4 regions of the Bradyrhizobium sp. SZCCHNPS1003 genome follow, and region 1 is predicted to be linked to each of the others. Evidence: predicted binding sites of a transcription regulator. Region 1 holds the regulator's gene; each other region holds the start of a gene.
The links. The regulator PhoB, encoded in region 1, activates phosphate uptake and scavenging genes when phosphate is short. The targets are predictions, from matches to a motif close to TGTCATNNANCTGTCAT.
Positions count from the first base shown of each region.

Region 1 (4,725 bases):
ATGGTGGCGATGACGACGACGCTGGAATGGCCGAGCGCAAAATAGAGGCCGGCGGCGCGCGGGGCGCTACCGTCCTGCACCAGCTTCCGCACGACGTTGTCAATCGCCGCGATGTGATCCGCATCGACCGCATGGCGCAGTCCGAGCAGCCAAGCCAGCATCGCGGTGCCGACGATGGCGGGCCGGTCGGCGTAGAGCGCGAATGCCCAGGCCCAGGCGAGCGCGTTGGCCGCGACCAGCCCGCCGACGAGCGCAACGTTGCGGCCGGGCTGCGACCGCCACCACAGCAGCCGCGCGGCCCGAGGATGATCAATTGGAACAATCGTCATACTCGGACTATAGCAAGAGCTAGGCCAGTTCGGTAAAGGCCCCGCTGCAGGCGAAAGCTGCAGGAAAACCTGGGTGGCGCTTCCCGGACCGCCCTCTCGCTTGGCAACCCGCTATCCAGTCACGCACAGATCATGACCAGCGGCGGGACCTCGTCTCTCTCGCTCCTTCCCTCACCGCGCCGAGGCACTCTGCGCCGCGATCTCGCGGCGCACGACCGCCTCGAACTGGCTCGCGGGGGCGGCGAACATCAGCCGGGTCTCCTCGTGGAACGCCGAGAAGATGCCGACCACGGCCGGCTCCCCGCCGACCTCGGCCAGGATCGGCGAGCCCGAATAGCCGAAATTGGCCAGGCAATGCACTGTCAACAGCCGGGCATCCCCGGTCATGCCGGCGCTGCAATTGCGCTGGCCGGTCGGCGAATAGCGCCGCTCCTGGCCATAGCCGATCTCGGAGATGGTTCCGGCCGTGGTCGCAGCCGCGAGCTCCTCGCGGGTCAGCGCCTTGACCGCCACCGGCTTCGACGGCAGAGCATCCTTCAGCACGATCAGCGCCCAATCGGCGGGCGAGCGGTCGAGCGACCATCTGTCGTGCCGGGTCGGGACGAAATCGGGCGCCACGATCAGCTTGTCGGCGACCGACGATGCCGCCGGCGTGCCACGGTTCATGCCGGCCAGGAAGCGGACATTGCCGGGGCTGACCTGCGCCACGCCGTTGAAGACGCAATGCGCGGCGGTGAGCACGACGCGCGGCGCCACCAGGGTGCCGGTGCACCAGCCGCCGCTCGAGTATTGCGCGACGGTGACGACGCCGATCGACGACGCCGGCCAGGAGGTGGGATCGACGACCTCGCCGATGTGGCGATCGAGCCCGAGCAATTGCTCCGGACGCGGAGTGGCAATGCCCGCATCCGCCGATTCCGGTTTCGGCTGCCAGGACGCAATGGCGCTCTGGGCCTGGACGCGCTGCGGCTCGGTCAACCTGACCCGCTGCACGTCGCGGCCGGCCGATCGCACGCCGCTACGGCCCGCCATCACCAGCCAGGCATAGCCTTGCACGACGTCCTGTTTCACACCGCGGCCGTCGAGCAGCATCAGGCCGAGCATGTATTGCGACTGGGCGAAACCCTGCGCCGCGGCGCGGCTGAACCAGCGACTGGCTTCGCCGTAGTTGGAGGCAACACCCTCGCCGTTGACGTAGGCGATGCCGAGATAATGTTGCGCGACGGCGAGCCCCTGATCGGCGGCCTTGCGGTACCACGCCAGCGCCTCGCTCGGATTACGCGGCACGCCCCAGCCGAACGCCTGCATGAAGCCGACGTCGAACTGCGCCCGCGCATCGCCCTTGGCGGCCAGCGGCAGCAGCCGTCGCATCGCCGCCGCATGCTGCCCGTTGCCTGCCGCCGCGACCGCGTCTTCGAGCTCGGCGGCCGTGGCGCCCGCCAGGCTGCCGAGCAGCATGACAAGAGATATGATGATGGTCTTGATCAAGGGCGTCCGCTGGGACCGAAACATCGTGACGGGCCACGAAGCAGACACGATCAAGACGGCGGCGGCGTGGCGGAAAGCGGACCGCGATCTCCTCAATCGGGCCCGCTCGCGCCTCACACCTTCTTCATCCTCACGCCCATCGCCCTTACACCTGCTCGCTCTTGGCGAAGCGATCATCGAGCGCATAACCGGCGCCGCGCACGGTGCGGATCGGGTCCTGCTCGCGGCCGGGATTGAGCAGCTTGCGCAGGCGGCCGATATGGACGTCGACGGTGCGCTCGTCGATGTAGATGTCGCGGCCCCAGACGCTGTCGAGCAGCTGTTCGCGGCTGAACACGCGGCCGGGGTGCTCGAGGAAGAATTCGAGCAGGCGGTATTCGGTCGGGCCGAGATCGATCGGCCGCCCCGAGCGCGCCACGCGGCGTTTCTCGCGGTCGAGCTCGATGTCGCCATAGGACAGCACGGTCGCCAGCCGCTCCGGGCTCGCCCGCCGCAGCAGGCCTTTCACGCGCGCCAGGAGCTCCGGCACCGAGAACGGCTTGACGATGTAGTCGTCGGCGCCGGTGGCGAGTCCGCGCACGCGCTCGCTCTCCTCGCCGCGCGCCGTCAGCATGATGATCGGCAGTTGCCGGGTCTCGGAGCGCGCGCGCAGGCGGCGGCACAGCTCGATGCCGGAGAGGCCCGGCAGCATCCAGTCGAGCACGACGAGATCCGGAACGCGCTCCTTCAGCCGCGTGTCGGCCTCGTCGCCGCGCGCCACGGTCTCGACCTCGTAGCCTTCGGCCTCGAGGTTGTAGCGCAGCAGCGTCGTCAGCGCCTCCTCGTCCTCCACCACCAGAATTCGGGCGCCCATGTCTGAACCGTCTCTCTTAGTTACCGGGAATCGTCGTCGCGAAGCTCGTCATGTCGCCCTTCGGGCGCTTGTCCATGATCTGCTGGCCTTCGATCATATAGAATACAGTCTCGGCGATGTTGGTCGCGTGATCGCCGATGCGCTCGATGTTCTTGGCGCAGAACATCAGGTGGATGCAGAACGAGATGTTGCGCGGATCCTCCATCATGTAGGTCAGGAGCTCGCGGAACAGCGAGGTGCAGATGGCGTCGACTTCCTCGTCGCCCTTCCACACCGTCATCGCCGCCGGCAGGTCATGCGCGGCATAGGCGTCCAGCACCGTCTTGACCTGCGACTGCACCAGATCGGTCATGTGCTCGAGGCCGCGGATCAGCTTCAGCGGATGGAAGTCGCTCTCCAGCGCCGCGACGCGCTTGCCGATGTTCTTGGCGAGGTCGCCGATGCGCTCCAGATCGGTCGCCACGCGCATCGCGCCGACGATCTCGCGCAGGTCGACCGCCATCGGCTGGCGACGGGCGATCGTGAGCACGGCGCGCTCCTCGATGATGCGCTGCAGCTTGTCGACCTCGGCGTCGGTGGCGACCACCTTCTGGCCGAGCGCGATGTCGCGCCGCACCAGCGCATCGACGGAATCGACGATCAGCCGCTCCGCGAGGCCGCCCATCTCCGATACCAGACGGGTGAGGTCCTGCAGATCGCTGTCGAACGCCTTGGCGGTATGTTCACTGGCCATGATGATCTCCTGAAGACAATGTCGTCGGCGTCAGCCGAACCGGCCGGTGATGTAATCCTGGGTCCGCCGATCACTCGGCGAGGTGAAGATCTTGCTGGTGTCGTCGAACTCGATCAGCTCGCCGAGATACATGAAGGCGGTCTTGTCGGAGACGCGCGCCGCCTGCTGCATGTTATGCGTCACGATGGCGATTGTGTAGTTTTCGGCGAGCTCCTGGATCAGCTCCTCGACCTTGGCGGTCGAGATCGGATCGAGCGCCGAGCACGGCTCGTCGAACAAGATCACCTCCGGCCGGACCGCCACGGTGCGCGCGATGCACAGTCGCTGCTGCTGGCCGCCGGACAGCGACAGGCCCGAGGCGTTGAGCTTGTCCTTGACCTCGTTCCACAGCGCGCCGCCGCGCAGCGCCTTCTCGACCCGGTCGTCCATCTCCGACTTCGATATCTTCTCATAGAGGCGGATGCCGAAGGCGATGTTCTCGTAGATCGTCATCGGGAACGGCGTCGGCTTCTGGAACACCATGCCGACCCGGGCGCGCAGCAGATTCAGATCGAGCTTGGGATCGAGGATGTTGGTGTTGTCGAGCATCAGCTGCCCGGTCGCCCGCTGGCCCGGATAGAGATCGTACATCCGGTTGAAGATGCGCAGCAGCGTGGACTTGCCGCAGCCGGACGGGCCGATGAACGCGGTGACGCGGTTGGTGCCCAGCGACAGGTTGATGTTCTTCAGCGCGTGATGGTCGCCGTAGTAGAAGTTGAGGTTGCGCGCGGTCACCTTGGCCGGCGCATCCGGAAGCGCCTTGCCGTGAAGAGCGTGATTGGGCTGACTGACGGAGACGGACAGTTCGGTCATTTGGTGTTCCTCTCGGCGCCGAGAATGCGTGCACCGATGTTCAGGGCGAGCACGGCCAGAGTGATGAGAAGGGCTCCGCTCCAGGCCAGTTGCTTCCAGTAGGCATAAGGGCTCTGGACGAAATTGTTGATGGTGACGGGCAGGTTCGCCATCGTCCTGGAAAGGTTGAGGCTCCAGAACTGGTTCGACAGCGCGGTGAACAGCAGAGGCGCGGTCTCGCCGGCGACGCGGGCGGTGGCAAGCAGCACGCCGGTGATGAGGCCCGAGCGCGCCGCCCGATAGGCGATGCGGCGGATCACCAGCGAGCGCGGCAGGCCGAGCGCAGACGCCGCCTCGCGCAGCGGGTTGGGCACGAGCAGCAGCATGTCCTCGGTGGTGCGCAGCACCACCGGGATCACGATGACCGCCAATGCAAGGGAACCCGCGAGTGCCGAGAAGCCGCCCATCGGCACCACGACCGCACCATAGAT
Region 1 is NZ_JAUHIU010000001.1:317,106-321,830, forward strand. It holds gene QX126_RS01465 (HoxN/HupN/NixA family nickel/cobalt transporter) at 1-329, opposite strand, end outside; gene QX126_RS01470 (trypsin-like serine protease) at 501-1,817, opposite strand; gene phoB (phosphate regulon transcriptional regulator PhoB) at 1,963-2,670, opposite strand; gene phoU (phosphate signaling complex protein PhoU) at 2,687-3,403, opposite strand; gene pstB (phosphate ABC transporter ATP-binding protein PstB) at 3,434-4,255, opposite strand; gene pstA (phosphate ABC transporter permease PstA) at 4,252-4,725, opposite strand, start outside.

Region 2 (4,725 bases), on a different contig from region 1:
CAAGAAGCCCTCGGAGTCCAAGGGCCCGTGGGATCTCTACAAGCTGGTCGGCTCGGTGCCGGGCGACCAGGCCTTCACGCCGCTCGACAAGAGCGCGTGCGCCTTGTTGAAGAAATGAACCGCTGTGGCTCCGGCGGCTGACGTCGCCGGGGCCGCCATCTTCTGGGAAACGCCGAGAGAAAACAGAACAAGACGATGCAGGCCCTCTACGCACAGCTCCTGGTCGGACTGATCAACGGCTCGTTCTACGCGCTGCTCAGTCTCGGGCTTGCCGTCATCTTCGGCATGCTCAACATCATCAATTTCGCCCATGGCGCGCTCTACATGATGGGCGCGTTCTGCGCCTATTTCCTGCTCAACCTCGGCGGCATCAATTACTGGTGGGCGCTGCTGCTGGCGCCGATCATCGTCGGCGTCTTCGGCATGATCCTCGAGCGCACCATGCTGCAATGGATCGCCGGGCTCGACCATCTCTACGGACTGCTTCTGACGTTCGGACTGGCGCTGATCATCCAGGGCGTGTTCCAGAACTTCTTCGGCTCGTCCGGCCTGCCTTATGCGATCCCGGATCAGCTCCGTGGCGGCATGAATCTCGGCTTCATGTATCTGCCGGTCTATCGCGGCTGGGTCGTCATATTCTCCCTGGTCGTCTGTCTGGCGACCTGGTTCCTGATCGAGCGCACCCGGCTCGGCGCCTACCTGCGCGCCGCCACCGAGAATCCGACATTGGTGCGGGCGTTCGGCATCAACGTGCCGCGCATGATCACGCTGACCTACGGCCTCGGCGTCGGGCTCGCGGCCCTCGCCGGCGTGCTGTCGGCGCCGATCAACCAGGTGCGGCCCCTGATGGGCGAGCACATCATCATCGTGGTGTTCGCGGTGGTCGTGATCGGCGGCATGGGCTCGATCATGGGCTCGATCATCACCGGCTTCCTGCTCGGTGTGATCGAGGGACTGACCAAATATTTCTATCCCGAGGCTTCCAACACCGTGGTCTTCGTTCTGATGGTCCTGGTGCTGCTGGTGAAGCCGACGGGTCTGACCGGACGGGCGGCCTGACATGACATCCATCACCGACACGACCCTGCCGATCACCCCGCGCGCGATGCGCGACGAGATGATCGTGTTCGTCATCATGGCGGCGCTGCTGGCGATCGTACCGTGGACCGGGCTGTACCCGTTCTTCGTCATGCAGGCGCTGTGCTTCGCGCTGCTCGCCTGCGCCTTCAACCTCTTGATCGGCTATGGCGGCCTGCTGTCGTTCGGCCACGCGATGTTCCTGGGAACGGCCGGCTACTGCAGCGCCCACGCGCTGAAGGTGTGGGGGCTGCCGCCCGAGCTCGGCATCCTCACAGGCGTCGCCGGATCGTTCGTCCTGTCGGTGATCACCGGCTACATCTCGATCCGCCGCCAGGGCATCTATTTCGCGATGATCACGCTGGCGCTGTCGCAGCTGCTGTATTTCATCTATCTGCAGGCGCCGTTCACCCATGGCGAGGACGGCATCCAGGGCATTCCCCAGGGGCGGATGTTCGGCATCCTCGACCTGTCCAGGCCGACGGTGCTCTATTACGTCGTGCTGGTCGGCTTCCTCGCCGGTTTCCTGCTGATCTTCCGCACCATCAACTCGCCGTTCGGCGAAGTGCTGAAATCGATCCGTGAGAACGAGCAGCGGGCGATCTCGCTGGGTTACAAGACCGACCATTACAAGCTGCTCGCCTTCATTCTGTCCGGGACGCTGGCCGGCTTGGCTGGCGCGTTGAAGGTGTTCGTCGCCCAGAACGCCTCGCTGACCGACGTCGAGGTGGCGATGTCGGGGCAGATCGTGCTCATGACCCTGGTCGGAGGGCTCGGCACCGTGTTCGGCCCCGTCGTCGGCGCGTTCGTGATCGTCGGCATGCAGCAATATCTGTCCGGCTTCGGCCAGTGGGTGACGGTGATCCAGGGCGTGATCTTCGTCGCCTGCGTGCTCACCTTCCGCCGCGGCGTGGTCGGCGAAATCGCCCATCTGTTCAAACGATCCCTTTAAGCCGTTGATCTGAAAAGAGATCGTCGAAAGGGCAGAAAGCGGTGGATGAACCGGCCACCGCTTCTGCTGGTGCGCGATCCGGAGTATGACAGTTCTGTGACGGGCCGGCCCTGGCCCGTTTCGGAATGGATGGATCTCGTCCCATGCTGCACTGGTTTCGCGCCGTCCTCCCGCGGGAGGAGCGGTTTTTCGATTTGTTCGCCCGCCACAACAAGGTGGTGATTCAGGGCGCCCATGCGCTGCAGGACATGCTGCAGGGCGGTGACGACATCCTCGCCCACTGCCAGCGCGTCAGCCAGTTCGAGAACGAGGCCGACAACATCACCCGCGAAGTGCTGACCGCGGTCCGCCGCACCTTCATCACCCCGTTCGACCGCGGCGACATCAAGAACCTGATCACCTCGATGGACGATGCCATCGACCAGATGCAGCAGACCGCCAAGGCCGTGGTGCTGTTCGAGGTCAAAGAGTTCGAGCCGACCATGCGCGAGATGGGCACCTTGCTGGTCGATTGCGCCAATCTGATCGGCCGCGCGCTGCCGTTGCTGCAGGCGATCGGCCAGAACGTGCCGATGATCACCGCGATCACCGAGGAGATGACCAAGCTCGAGGGCCGGGTCGACGACCTCCACGACATCGGGCTGAAGGAGCTGTTCCTCAAGCACCGCAAGGCCAATACCATGGACTTCATCGTCGGCGCCGAGATCTACGACCATCTGGAGAAGGTCGCCGACCGCTTCGACGACGTCGCCAACGAGATCAATTCGATCATGATCGAACAGGTCTAGGGTAGGGCCGCGCCGTGGACGCTCAACTCGGCCTTCCGATCCTGGTCGGCCTCATCGCCGTTGCGCTCGCCTTCGATTTCCTGAACGGCCTGCACGACGCCGCCAACTCGATCGCGACCATCGTTTCGACCCGCGTGCTCCGGCCGCAATATGCGGTGTTCTGGGCCGCATTCTTTAATTTCGTCGCGTTCGCGGTGTTCGGCCTCCACGTCGCGCAGACCATCGGTACAGGGATCATCGATCCCGCCATCGTCGACGCCCAGGTGATCTTCGCGGCCCTGGTCGGCGCCATCGTCTGGAACCTCGTCACCTGGGCGGCCGGCATTCCCTCGTCGAGCTCACACGCGCTGATCGGCGGCCTGGTCGGGGCAGGGGTCGCCAAGGCCGGCATCTCGGCCGCCGTCTGGAGCGGCCTGTCGAAGACCGTGCTCGCGATCGTGCTGTCGCCGCTGGTCGGGCTGGTGCTGGCGATGGTCCTGGTCGCGATCGTGTCCTGGGCCTCGGTGCGCTCGACGCCGTTCGCGGTCGACCGCGCCTTCCGCATCCTGCAATTCGCCTCAGCCTCGCTGTATTCGCTCGGCCATGGCGGCAACGACGCGCAGAAGACGATGGGCATCATCGCCGTGCTGCTGTATTCGCAGGGCCATCTCGGCAACGAGTTCACGGTGCCGTTCTGGGTCGTGCTGTCGTGCCAGGCGGCGATGGCGCTGGGCACCCTGATGGGCGGCTGGCGCATCGTCCGCACCATGGGCCTGCGCATCACCAAGCTGAACCCGATGCAGGGTTTCTGCGCCGAGACCGGCGGCGCGATCACGCTGTTCCTGGCGACCTTCCTCGGCGTGCCCGTCTCGACCACCCACACCATCACCGGGGCCATCGTCGGCGTCGGCGCCGCCCGCCGTGCCTCCGCGGTGCGCTGGAACGTGGCCGGATCGATCGTCTATGCCTGGGTCTTCACGATTCCGGCCTCGGCGATCGTCGCGGCGCTGACGTTTTGGCTGGTGTCGGTGCTCCGGCACTGATCCGGATCGGCCCGGCCGGGCTCAACTCGCCGGTTGGAGTTGCGGTGCAAAACGCCTATATGGAAGGCGCGCGGCGGCCGAGATCCCGCGCCTTTCCCGTAAATCGCCCGCTCTCTGGCCTGAAACGACGCTTGCCGCCTCATGTCCGATACCGCCGTCACGACCGAACAGCCTGTCCGCACCGCCTTGTCCGACGAGGTGGCGCGCCGGCGCACCTTTGCCATCATCTCGCATCCGGACGCCGGCAAGACCACCTTGACCGAGAAGCTGCTGCTGTTCGGCGGCGCCATCAACCTCGCCGGCCAGGTCAAGGCCAAGGGCGAGCGCCGCAACACCCGCTCGGACTGGATGAAGATCGAGCGCGAGCGCGGCATCTCCGTCGTCACCTCGGTCATGACCTTCGAGTTCGAGGGGCTGGTCTTCAACCTCCTGGACACGCCGGGCCACGAGGATTTTTCCGAGGACACCTACCGCACGCTGACCGCGGTCGACTCCGCGGTGATGGTGATCGACGCCGCCAAGGGCATCGAGGCGCGCACGCGAAAACTGTTCGAGGTCTGCCGCCTGCGCGACATCCCGATCATCACCTTCATCAACAAGATGGACCGCGAGAGCCGCGACACCTTCGATCTGCTGGACGAGATCGAGAAGACGCTGGCGCTCGACACCACGCCGATGACCTGGCCCGTGGGCCGCGGCCGCGACTTCATCGGCACCTATGACATCCGCGACGGCGGCGTGCGCCTGCTCGAAGGCGGCGGTGCCAAGACCGGCGCCGCGCAGCAGATCGCGATTTCGGAGCTCGGCAAGTTCAACGCCAATCTCGACATGAGCCAGATCACCGACGAGCTCGAGCTGGTCAAGGAAGCCTGCAAGCCGTTCGACC
Region 2 is NZ_JAUHIU010000004.1:71,158-75,882, forward strand. It holds gene QX126_RS08320 (ABC transporter substrate-binding protein) at 1-118, shown strand, start outside; gene QX126_RS08325 (branched-chain amino acid ABC transporter permease) at 196-1,059, shown strand; gene QX126_RS08330 (branched-chain amino acid ABC transporter permease) at 1,061-2,029, shown strand; gene QX126_RS08335 (DUF47 domain-containing protein) at 2,173-2,817, shown strand; gene QX126_RS08340 (anion permease) at 2,832-3,839, shown strand; gene QX126_RS08345 (peptide chain release factor 3) at 3,981-4,725, shown strand, end outside.
Region 2: the regulator PhoB is predicted to act here: its motif matches at 2,115-2,131, upstream of QX126_RS08335 (DUF47 domain-containing protein).

Region 3 (4,725 bases), on a different contig from region 1:
GTGGAGGTGGCGTGCGCAGACCTCCTTGCCAGAGCCGGTCTCGCCGGTGAACAGCACAGGCGTATTACGGCCGGCCATGCGGGCGAGCAGTTCCTCGATGCGGCGCATCTGCTGCGACAGTCCCAATACGCCGTCCGGAACCGCCGGCCTACGGCCGATCAGAGCGCGGGCGCGCGATATCAGATCGTCGAGTTCGAATGGCTTGGTCACGTAGTCGCCCGCGCCGGCCCTGATGAGAGCCACCGCATGGTCGATCTGGCCGTATGCGGTCATGAACAGAAACGGCGGGGCGGCACTTTCGCCGCTCACTTTCCGGAAGATGTCCTCACCCGACATGTCCGGCAAACGGATGTCGCAGATGACAAGATCGGGGGCACCTCGCCTCAGGCCCGCGAGAGCTTCCTGGCCGCTGCGCCACCACTCGACCTTGCAGCCCTCCAGCTCCAGGTACTGGTTGAGGGATTCTCCCATGATCGGATCGTCTTCGATCACAGCGATGGACACTGACTCAGGCAACATTGCGCTGCTCCTCCCCCGAGCCATCGGGTATCGCTATGGAGATCGCCGTTCCGCCGCCGGCCGGATGCTCGACTCGGATGGAGCCGCCGACTTCCAGAACGAGACGCCGAATGATCCAAAGGCCAAGGCCGGGCTCTCCGGGCCGTGGCGCGGCATCCGCTTCACGGCTTTCGAGGTAGCTGACCCTATCCTGGTCGAGTCCGGCGCCTTCGTCGCTCACTGTCAGGACTAGGCTGCCGTCCACCAGCCCCGCTTCGAATGCGATACGGCCGGCGGGCGCGCTTGCTTGGCACGCGTTGAGCAGCAGATTAAGCGCGGCCTGACGGACGGCATTCGCTCTGACGGGAATCTCGCCGGGAAGCTCGTTCGCCCACGACAGCGAAAGGTTTCTGCGATCGAGCTCGGGACCGATCAGAAGACGCAGGTCCTCGATGTCGCTTGGCTTGAGCGGACGCATCGCGGTGTCGACACGGTGGGTCACCAATGCGGACCTCACGACGTCGCGGATGCCCGCGAGCCCCCGCTCGAGAAGAGAGAGTGCACGCTCCCGAACCCCAAGCTGATGGCCATGTCGCCGGAGCGTCTCGATCGCGTTGAACATGCCTCCCAGCGGATTGTTGATTTCGTGGGCCATCCCGGAGGCAAGACGGCCGAGGCTAGTGAGGCGTTGCTCTTCCGCGACGCGAGCAGCCAGCGCCTCACGCTCGTTCCATGATCGCACCATCATGTTGTAGTGTCTGAATAGGCGACCGAACTCCGAACTGGGCGGTCCGACATCCTCATCTGCGATGCACAGCAGTTCGCCGGACTGCCCCCGCCTGAAATGCGTGGTCAAGAGCTGCACCGGTCGCAGCATTCTGCGCACCGCGATGAAGCCGACCGCCGCGACGAGCATAGTGATGGCGATATTGGTCGCGACCAACGTCCAGAGCACGTCCCGCCGCTCCTTGAATCGAGCGCCGACGTCGAATTGGGTGTAGATCACCCCGATGCGACGCCCCTGATCGAGCAGCACGCGGCGGACGCCGGCACGCTCGGCCTGCTCGTCAAGCCAGCTATCGTTTGCGTCCGCAAACCGATCGACGATCGACTTCGGCACGGGTGCAAAGGCCGGCACGGTACGGGGATCGAAGGAAGCCAGGACGATGCCGTCGGGTTCCGCCACCACCGTCTCGAGAATTGTCAAGCCGCGGTACAGTGAACGAGCGCGGTCGAGATTGTCGAACGTCTCCCAGGCGTCCCCACGGATCACCCCAGGCATCACCGACGACGAAAGCCCGTCCAGGTAGGCGGCGGTCAATTCCCGGAAATGGCGATCCTGGGTTTCGGCGAGCCTCTTGAGCACCTGATCTGTGAGCACCACCCCGATGGCGACCATGAGCAGCGCCACAAGCGCAGGGACCTTGATCACGACCGGCAGATTCGATCTCAGGTCGAAGCGAGCGCTCATCCGAGGCTCCGAACATAGTTCATCTTCGCCCCAATCGTGTCGAACAGGGATGGATCGCTTCTCGTGAAACCGTCGAGATGCAGCATCTGCAGCACCCGACGGGCTTCTGGATCGGAGGACATCCCGACGAATGCGGCGGCCAGGTCATCGACCGAAAGCCCGCTCGGGCGGTTCTTTCCGCACGCCACCGGCGGAAATCCTAGCCATTCCGATTGTCGCAACACGCGAGTCGGAGTGGTTAGATCGGGCTCTACGATGCTGAGGACTTCCCACACGTAGCCGTCGACGGATCCGCTGTCCGCCAGCCCGGAGGCGACTGCGCGGACGACATTGCGATGACCATAGGTGAAGAAGTGATGCCTGAAGAAATCCTCCGGCTTGGTGTGCAGATCCGTGAGGAGGGCTCGCGTGACGAGGAAGCCGGAATTGCTGTCGGGATCGGAGAACGCGTGCGTGTCGCCCTTCAGATCCTCGAACGAGTCGGCCTTGCGGCGGGCGTCGACGATTACGTAGGACTGGTAAAGTGGGCGGCCCTTCCACACCGGTACCGCTACCAGATCGAGCTGCTCGCGAAATTGGACGTAGGGGTAGCCGCAGATCCAGGCCGCATCAATTTGTCCGTTTACCAGGAGGAGCGTGATCTCCTGGTAGGTTCGGCGCGTGAGGATCTGGACTTCCCTGCTCCAAATGCGCTCAAGATAAGAGCGAAGTGTCGCCAACAGCTCCAGGTCGGAAGTCAGAAGCACGGGCGTGAGCCCAATCTGCACCGGCCGCGGATCAGCCGCTACGGCGTGTCTGCCCTTAAGAGCAATCGTACTCGCCGCTAGTCCGGATAGGACTACGCGCCTCGTGACTCGCTTTCTATTCACATGTGATGCAGGGGCCTGCCTTTGACGCAAACCCATGGCGATCCCTCCTAGAGCATCGTCGCCCCTTTTTTCTTAGAGAGTATCGAATGGCGTCTGGCGCGGCAACGAATATGACAGGCATGTGACGGTGAGGTATTGAGATAGCTCAAGCAACAGCTCACCGGCGCGCGTCTCAAGGACCTGCGGGAGCTCAGCGCCACTCTGTGGTTGACAGAGTACTGTAATATCCATAAGTCTAGAAATATGGATAATGAAGAAGCGGTCTTGGCGCTCGCCGCGCTCGCTCAGCCCACTCGGCTGAACGCATTTCGTATTCTGGCAAGTCATGAGCCGGAGGGTCTGTCGGCCGGAGAGCTTGCTCGCGCCCTGGAAGTTCCCCAGAACACGCTCTCGGCGCACCTTTCGATCCTTTCAAGGGCGGACCTCGTCACCTCGGAGCGCCACAGCCGGTCGATCATCTATCGCGCCAATCTTGCCGAATTCCAGAAGGTGGCGCTGTTTCTGCTGCAGGACTGCTGCGGCGGCCGGCCGGAAGTCTGCGCACCATTGATTGAAAGCCTTGCGCCTTGCTGTCCTCCGAAAAAGAAAAGGGAGCGAAGCCGTGTCTGATCACCTCTACAACGTTCTCTTCCTCTGCACCGGCAACTCCGCCCGTTCAATCATGGCGGAATCGATCCTGCGAAAGGATGCCGGCGGCCGCTTCCGGGCGTTCTCGGCAGGCAGCACGCCGAAGGGCGCGGTCAACCCGCTGGCGCTACGCACTCTCCAAAGCCTGGACTATCCGACCGACGGCTTGCGCTCGAAGAGCTGGCTCGAGTTCGCCGCCCCCGATGCACCCGTCATGGATTTCGTCTTCACCGTCTGCGACAACGCCGCCGGTGAGACCTGTCCGGTGTGGCCTGGACAGCCGATGACCGCTCACTGGGGCATCGAGGATCCCGCCGCAGTTGAAGGTACTGATCTCCAGAAGGAGGCGGCATTCGTGACCGCCTTCCGGTACCTGAAGAATCGCATCGGTACCTTCACCAATCTTCCTCTGCGCAGCATCGACAAACTGTCGCTCGGCACCAAGTTGCGCGAGATCGGCCGGTCGGAAGGCGCGAGTTCATCCCGCAACGACGTGGCCTGACACATGAGCATCTTCGAACGTTACCTCACACTTTGGGTTGCCCTCTGCATCGTCGCCGGCGTCGTGCTCGGCCACTTCATGCCTAGCTTCTTCGGAGTGGTTGCAGCCGCGGAAGTGGCCAAGGTCAATTTGCCAGTGGCAGTCCTGATCTGGCTGATGATCGTGCCGATGCTGCTGAAGATCGACTTCGGTGCTTTGAGCCAGGTCCGAGAGCACTGGCGCGGCGTGGGGGTTACCCTGTTCATCAATTGGGCCGTCAAACCGTTCTCGATGGCGCTTCTCGGCTCCTTCTTCATCGGCAACGTGTTCGCGCCGATGCTGCCGTCCGCGCAGATCCCATCCTACATCGCGGGTCTGATCCTGCTCGCAGCCGCTCCTTGCACCGCGATGGTGTTCGTCTGGTCGAACCTGTGCGAAGGAGAGCCTCACTACACGCTCAGCCAGGTCGCATTGAATGACGTGATCATGGTCTTCCTGTTCGCGCCGCTGGTGGGGCTTCTGCTCGGTGTAGCCTCCATCAGCGTTCCCTGGGCGACGCTTCTGCTCTCGGTCGTCCTGTACATCGTTGTGCCGGTCGTCGTAGCGCAGGCCTGGAGGACGTCCCTTCTCGCCGCTGGCGGTGGTGCCTTCGAGCGGACCATGCGGAGGCTGCAGCCATTGTCGCTTGTTGCTCTGCTGGCGACGCTAGTTCTGCTGTTCGGTTTCCAAGGTGAGCAGATCGTCAAGCAGCCGGTCGTGATTGCGATCCTCGCCGTGCC
Region 3 is NZ_JAUHIU010000027.1:7,144-11,868, reverse strand. It holds gene QX126_RS30995 (sigma-54 dependent transcriptional regulator) at 1-519, opposite strand, end outside; gene QX126_RS30990 (HAMP domain-containing sensor histidine kinase) at 509-1,969, opposite strand; gene QX126_RS30985 (PhnD/SsuA/transferrin family substrate-binding protein) at 1,966-2,715, opposite strand; gene QX126_RS30980 (metalloregulator ArsR/SmtB family transcription factor) at 3,082-3,447, shown strand; gene QX126_RS30975 (arsenate reductase ArsC) at 3,440-3,967, shown strand; gene arsB (ACR3 family arsenite efflux transporter) at 3,971-4,725, shown strand, end outside.
Region 3: the regulator PhoB is predicted to act here: its motif matches at 2,949-2,965, upstream of QX126_RS30985 (PhnD/SsuA/transferrin family substrate-binding protein).

Region 4 (4,725 bases), on a different contig from region 1:
TCCATCCGCTTCAGCAGCGGCGTCAGCGTGCCGGAATCCAGGAATAGCCGCTCGCCGATCTCCTTCACCGACAGGCCGTCGCGCTCCCACAGCACCAGCATCACCAGATATTGCGGATAGGTGAGGCCGAGACGGTCGAGCAAAGGCTTGTAGACCCGGTTGAAGGCATGGGCGGTCGAATAGACGGCGAAGCAGAGCTGGTTGCCGAGCTGGAGCGGCAGGTCTGCCGCGGACTTCTTTCGCATCGAGGTCACCACAGGTCGATCCTATCGGCATCTTGAGCCCGCACGCCTCGGGTCGACAACGGGCCCGGCGCCCCGATCACGAATTTTCTACCGAACAATTATATTGCTCGCAATTCAATTGCGTGCAATATAGCGCCACTGAATTCGTCCATCCAACCGGGAGACACCCCATGTCCGTGAACGTGCTCTACAAGACCAGCGCCAAGGCGACCGGCGGCCGCGACGGCGAAGCCGCGACCCTCGACGGCTCGCTCAAGGTCAAGCTCTCCACCCCGAAGGAGCTCGGCGGCGGCGGTGGCGCCGGCAACAATCCGGAGCAGTTGTTCGCGGCCGGCTATGCGGCCTGCTTCATCGGCGCGATGAAGTTTGTCGGCTCGCAGGGCGGCCCGAAGGTTCCCGCCGACACGTCGGTGACCTCGACCGTCGGCATCGGCCCGCGTTCAGAAGGCGGCTTCGGCATCACCGTCGAGCTCGCGGTGTCGCTGCCCGGCCTCGCCAAGGCCGACGCCGAGGCTCTGGTCGCCAAGGCGCACGAGGTGTGCCCCTATTCCAACGCCACGCGCGGCAATGTCGACGTCAAGCTGACCGTCGTCTGAGGCTGAATTCCGCCCTGCGGCAGCGTTTTCCCGCGCCCGCCGCAGGGCAGGCCTCGCGTTTTCGCGACGGCGCCATTCGGCGAGCCACGTTTGCACCAGCGCCGCAGCAATGCTTAATGGCCGCGAGCTGAAACCAACCTCGCGACATCCGATGACACCCCAATTTGCTCCCGGCGCCATGGCCGGACTGCGCGTGATCGATCTGACGCGCGTGCTCGGCGGGCCCTACTGCACACAGATCCTGGCCGATCACGGCGCCGACGTGATCAAGGTCGAACCGCCGGCCGGCGACGAGGTCCGCGACTGGGGCCCTCCCTTCCACGACGAAGACGCTGCCTATTTCGTCGGGATCAACCGCAACAAGCGTTCGATCGGCCTGGATCTCGCTTCCGAGGGTGGCCGCGTCGTGCTGATGCGGATGCTCGAGACCGCCGACGTGCTGATCGAGAACTTCAAGCCCGGCACCTTGGAGAAGTGGGGCATCGGCAGCGACACGCTGCGCGAGACATTCCCGAAGCTGGTGCACTGCCGCATCTGCGGCTTCGGCGCCGACGGTCCGCGCGGCGGCAATCCCGGCTATGACGCGATCATCCAGGCGATGACCGGCATGATCGCCGCGACCGGCTCGTCGCAGAGCGGACCGATGCGGATCGGCGTGCCGCTGGTCGACATCACCACCGGACTCTATGCCGCGATCGGCATCCTGATGGCGCTGTCGGAACGGCAGCGCTCTGGGCTCGGCCAGTTCCTCGAGGTCACGCTGTATGAGACCGGCCTCGCGATCATGCATCCGCATACCGCAAACTACTTCATGCACGGCAAGCCGCCGTCGCTGACCGGCAACGAGCATCCGAACCTCGTTCCCTACGCGATCTTCCCGACCAAGACGGACGATATCTTCATCGGCGTCGGCAATGACGGCACCTTCCGCAAGCTCGCCAAGGAGATCGGCCGGCCGGAGCTCGGCACCGATCCGCGCTTCGCCCGCAACAAGGATCGCGTCGCCAATCGCGAGGCGCTGCGCGGCGAGCTCGCCGCCGTCTTCAGCCAATTCGAGGCGGCGCCGCTGTGCGACCGGCTGCTCGCGGCCGGCCTGCCGGCGGGACCCGTGCAGAAGATCGACCAGGCGCTGACCAATCCGCACACGATCTACCGCGGCGATGTCATCGAAAAGGACTGGTACAAGGGCGTCGCGTCGCCGATCCGGCTCGAACGCACCAAGCCGACCCTGCGCTCCACGCCGCCGAAGTTCAGCCAGCATGCGCAGGAGGTGCTCAGCGAGTTCGGCTATTCGGAGCACGAGATCCAGGCCCTGCTGTCCCAGGGCACGGTGTGCGCCGAGCGCAAGCGCTGAAGCGCCATCAGCCTGTCGTCTCCCCACGCTAGCGTCGCCTGGGGCATCGCCCCGGCGCCGCGCCGTCTCGCGCAAGTCGCGGCATTCCGCCGCGAAGCCGCGACGAACGCGCTTTCCGCTGACGATCCAACCGGTTATACATTCACAAAACTGTCATCTCGCGCTGCTACGGCCGCGACGCCGATGACGTTCCATGGGAGGTATTTTTTAATGTCACTTCGACAATTCTGGACCGCCGCCGCTGCGGCAGCCACGCTGGTCCTTGGCGCCGCCGCACCCGCGCATGCGGTGACGGAGATTCAGTGGTGGCACGCGATGACCGGCGCCAACAACGACGTCATCGTCAAGCTCGCCAACGATTTCAACGCCTCGCAGACCGACTACAAGGTCGTTCCGACCTACAAGGGCAACTACGCCGACACGATGAATGCCGGCATTGCCGCCTTCCGCGCCGGCAATGCGCCGCATATCATGCAGGTGTTCGAGGTCGGCACCGCCACGATGATGGCCGCCACCGGCGCCGTGAAGCCGGTCTACAAGCTGATGCAGGACGCCAGCGAGAAGTTCGATCCCAAGAGCTACCTGCCGGCCATCACCGGCTACTATTCGACCTCGAAGGGCGAAATGCTCTCCTTCCCCTTCAACTCCTCATCCACCGTCATGTGGGTCAATCTCGACGAGCTGAAGAAGGTCAACGCCGAGATCCCGAAGACCTGGCCCGAGCTGTTCGAGACCGCCAAGAAGCTGAAGGCGGCCGGCCATCCGACCTGCGGCTTCTCCGGCTCGTGGGTCACCTGGGTCAATCTCGAGCAGCTCTCCGCCTGGCACAACGTGCCGCTCGCCAGCAAGGCGAACGGTCTCGACGGCTTCGATACCGTCCTTGAGTTCAACGGTCCGCTGCAGGTGAAGCATCTCGAAAACCTGGTCGAGCTGCAGAAGGACAAGACCTACGACTATGCCGGCCGCACCAACACCGGCGAGGGCCGCTTCACCTCGGGCGAATGCCCGATCTACCTGACCTCGTCGGCGTTCTTCGGCAACGTCAAGGCGCAGGCCAAGTTCGCCTTCACCGCTGCGCCGATGCCCTATTATCCCGACGCCAAGGGCGCACCGCAGAACTCGATCATCGGCGGCGCCTCGCTCTGGGTGATGGGCGGCAAGAGCGCGGACGAATACAAGGGCGTGGCGAAGTTCCTGACCTTCCTCTCGGACACCGATCGTCAGGTCTATATCCACAAGGCCTCGGGCTATCTGCCGATCACCAAGGCGGCCTACGCGAAGGCCAAGGCCGAGGGCTTCTACAAGGATCAGCCCTACCTGGAGACGCCGCTGCTCGAATTGACCAACAAGGAGCCGACGGAGAATTCCCGCGGCCTGCGTCTTGGCAACATGGTGCAACTGCGTGACGTCTGGTCGGAGGAGATCGAGCAGGCTCTGGCCGGCAAGAAGACCGCCAAGCAGGCGCTGGACGCCGCGGTCGAGCGCGGCAACCAAATGCTGCGCCAGTTCGAAAAGACGGCCGTGAAGTGAGGCCAAGAGCCGGCAGGCCACCCGCGGCCTGCCGGCTCGCCGACCGACCATGCAGAAGAACGCCATCTTCCAATCAAAACTGCTGCCGTTCGTGCTGGTCGCTCCCCAGCTCGCGATCGTGCTGATTTTCTTCTATTGGCCCGCGATCCAGGCCGTTATCCAGTCGTTCCTGCTGCAGGACGCGTTCGGCCTGTCCACGAGCTTCGTCTGGTTCGAGAACTACGCCGACCTGCTCAGTCAGCCTGACTATTTTCAAGCCATTCTCCGCACATTCGGCTTCTCCTTCGCCATCGCGCTCTCGTCGCTCTCGGTCGCGCTGCTGCTCGCGGTCATGGCGGACAAGCCGCTGCGCGGCGTCACGCTGTACCGGACGCTGCTGATCTGGCCCTACGCGGTCGCGCCGCCGGTGGTGGGCGTGCTCTGGATCTTCATGCTGCATCCGTCGCTCGGCGTGATCTCGCGCTATCTGCGCGCGATGGGCATCGACTGGAATCCGCTGCTCGACGGCGACCAGGCGGCGCTGCAGATCATCCTCGCGGCCGCCTGGAAGCAGATCTCCTACAACTTCCTGTTCTTCCTCGCCGGGCTGCAGAGCATCCCCCGCAGCGTGCTCGAGGCCGCCGCGATCGACGGCGCGCGGCCGATGCGGCGGTTCTGGACCGTGACCTTCCCGCTGCTGTCGCCGACCATCTTTTTCCTGCTGGTCATCAACATCGTCTACGCCTTCTTCGAGACGTTCGGCATCATCGACACGATGACCCGTGGCGGCCCGGGCAAGTCCACCGAGACGCTGGTCTACAAGGTCTACACGGACGGCCTGCTCGGCGGCAATCTCGGCTCGTCGGCCGCACAATCCGTCGTTCTGATGGTCATCGTCATCGTGCTGACGGCGATCCAGTTCCGCTTCGTCGAGCGCAAGGTGACCTACTGATGGTCGAGCAAGAAGGCATTCGACGCTACGTCGCGCACGCCATCCTGTGGATCGGAATCGCGATCGTGG
Region 4 is NZ_JAUHIU010000019.1:24,066-28,790, forward strand. It holds gene QX126_RS26960 (MarR family transcriptional regulator) at 1-245, opposite strand, end outside; gene QX126_RS26965 (organic hydroperoxide resistance protein) at 416-841, shown strand; gene QX126_RS26970 (CaiB/BaiF CoA-transferase family protein) at 993-2,195, shown strand; gene ugpB (sn-glycerol-3-phosphate ABC transporter substrate-binding protein UgpB) at 2,406-3,725, shown strand; gene ugpA (sn-glycerol-3-phosphate ABC transporter permease UgpA) at 3,775-4,656, shown strand; gene ugpE (sn-glycerol-3-phosphate ABC transporter permease UgpE) at 4,656-4,725, shown strand, end outside.
Region 4: the regulator PhoB is predicted to act here: its motif matches at 2,336-2,352, upstream of ugpB (sn-glycerol-3-phosphate ABC transporter substrate-binding protein UgpB).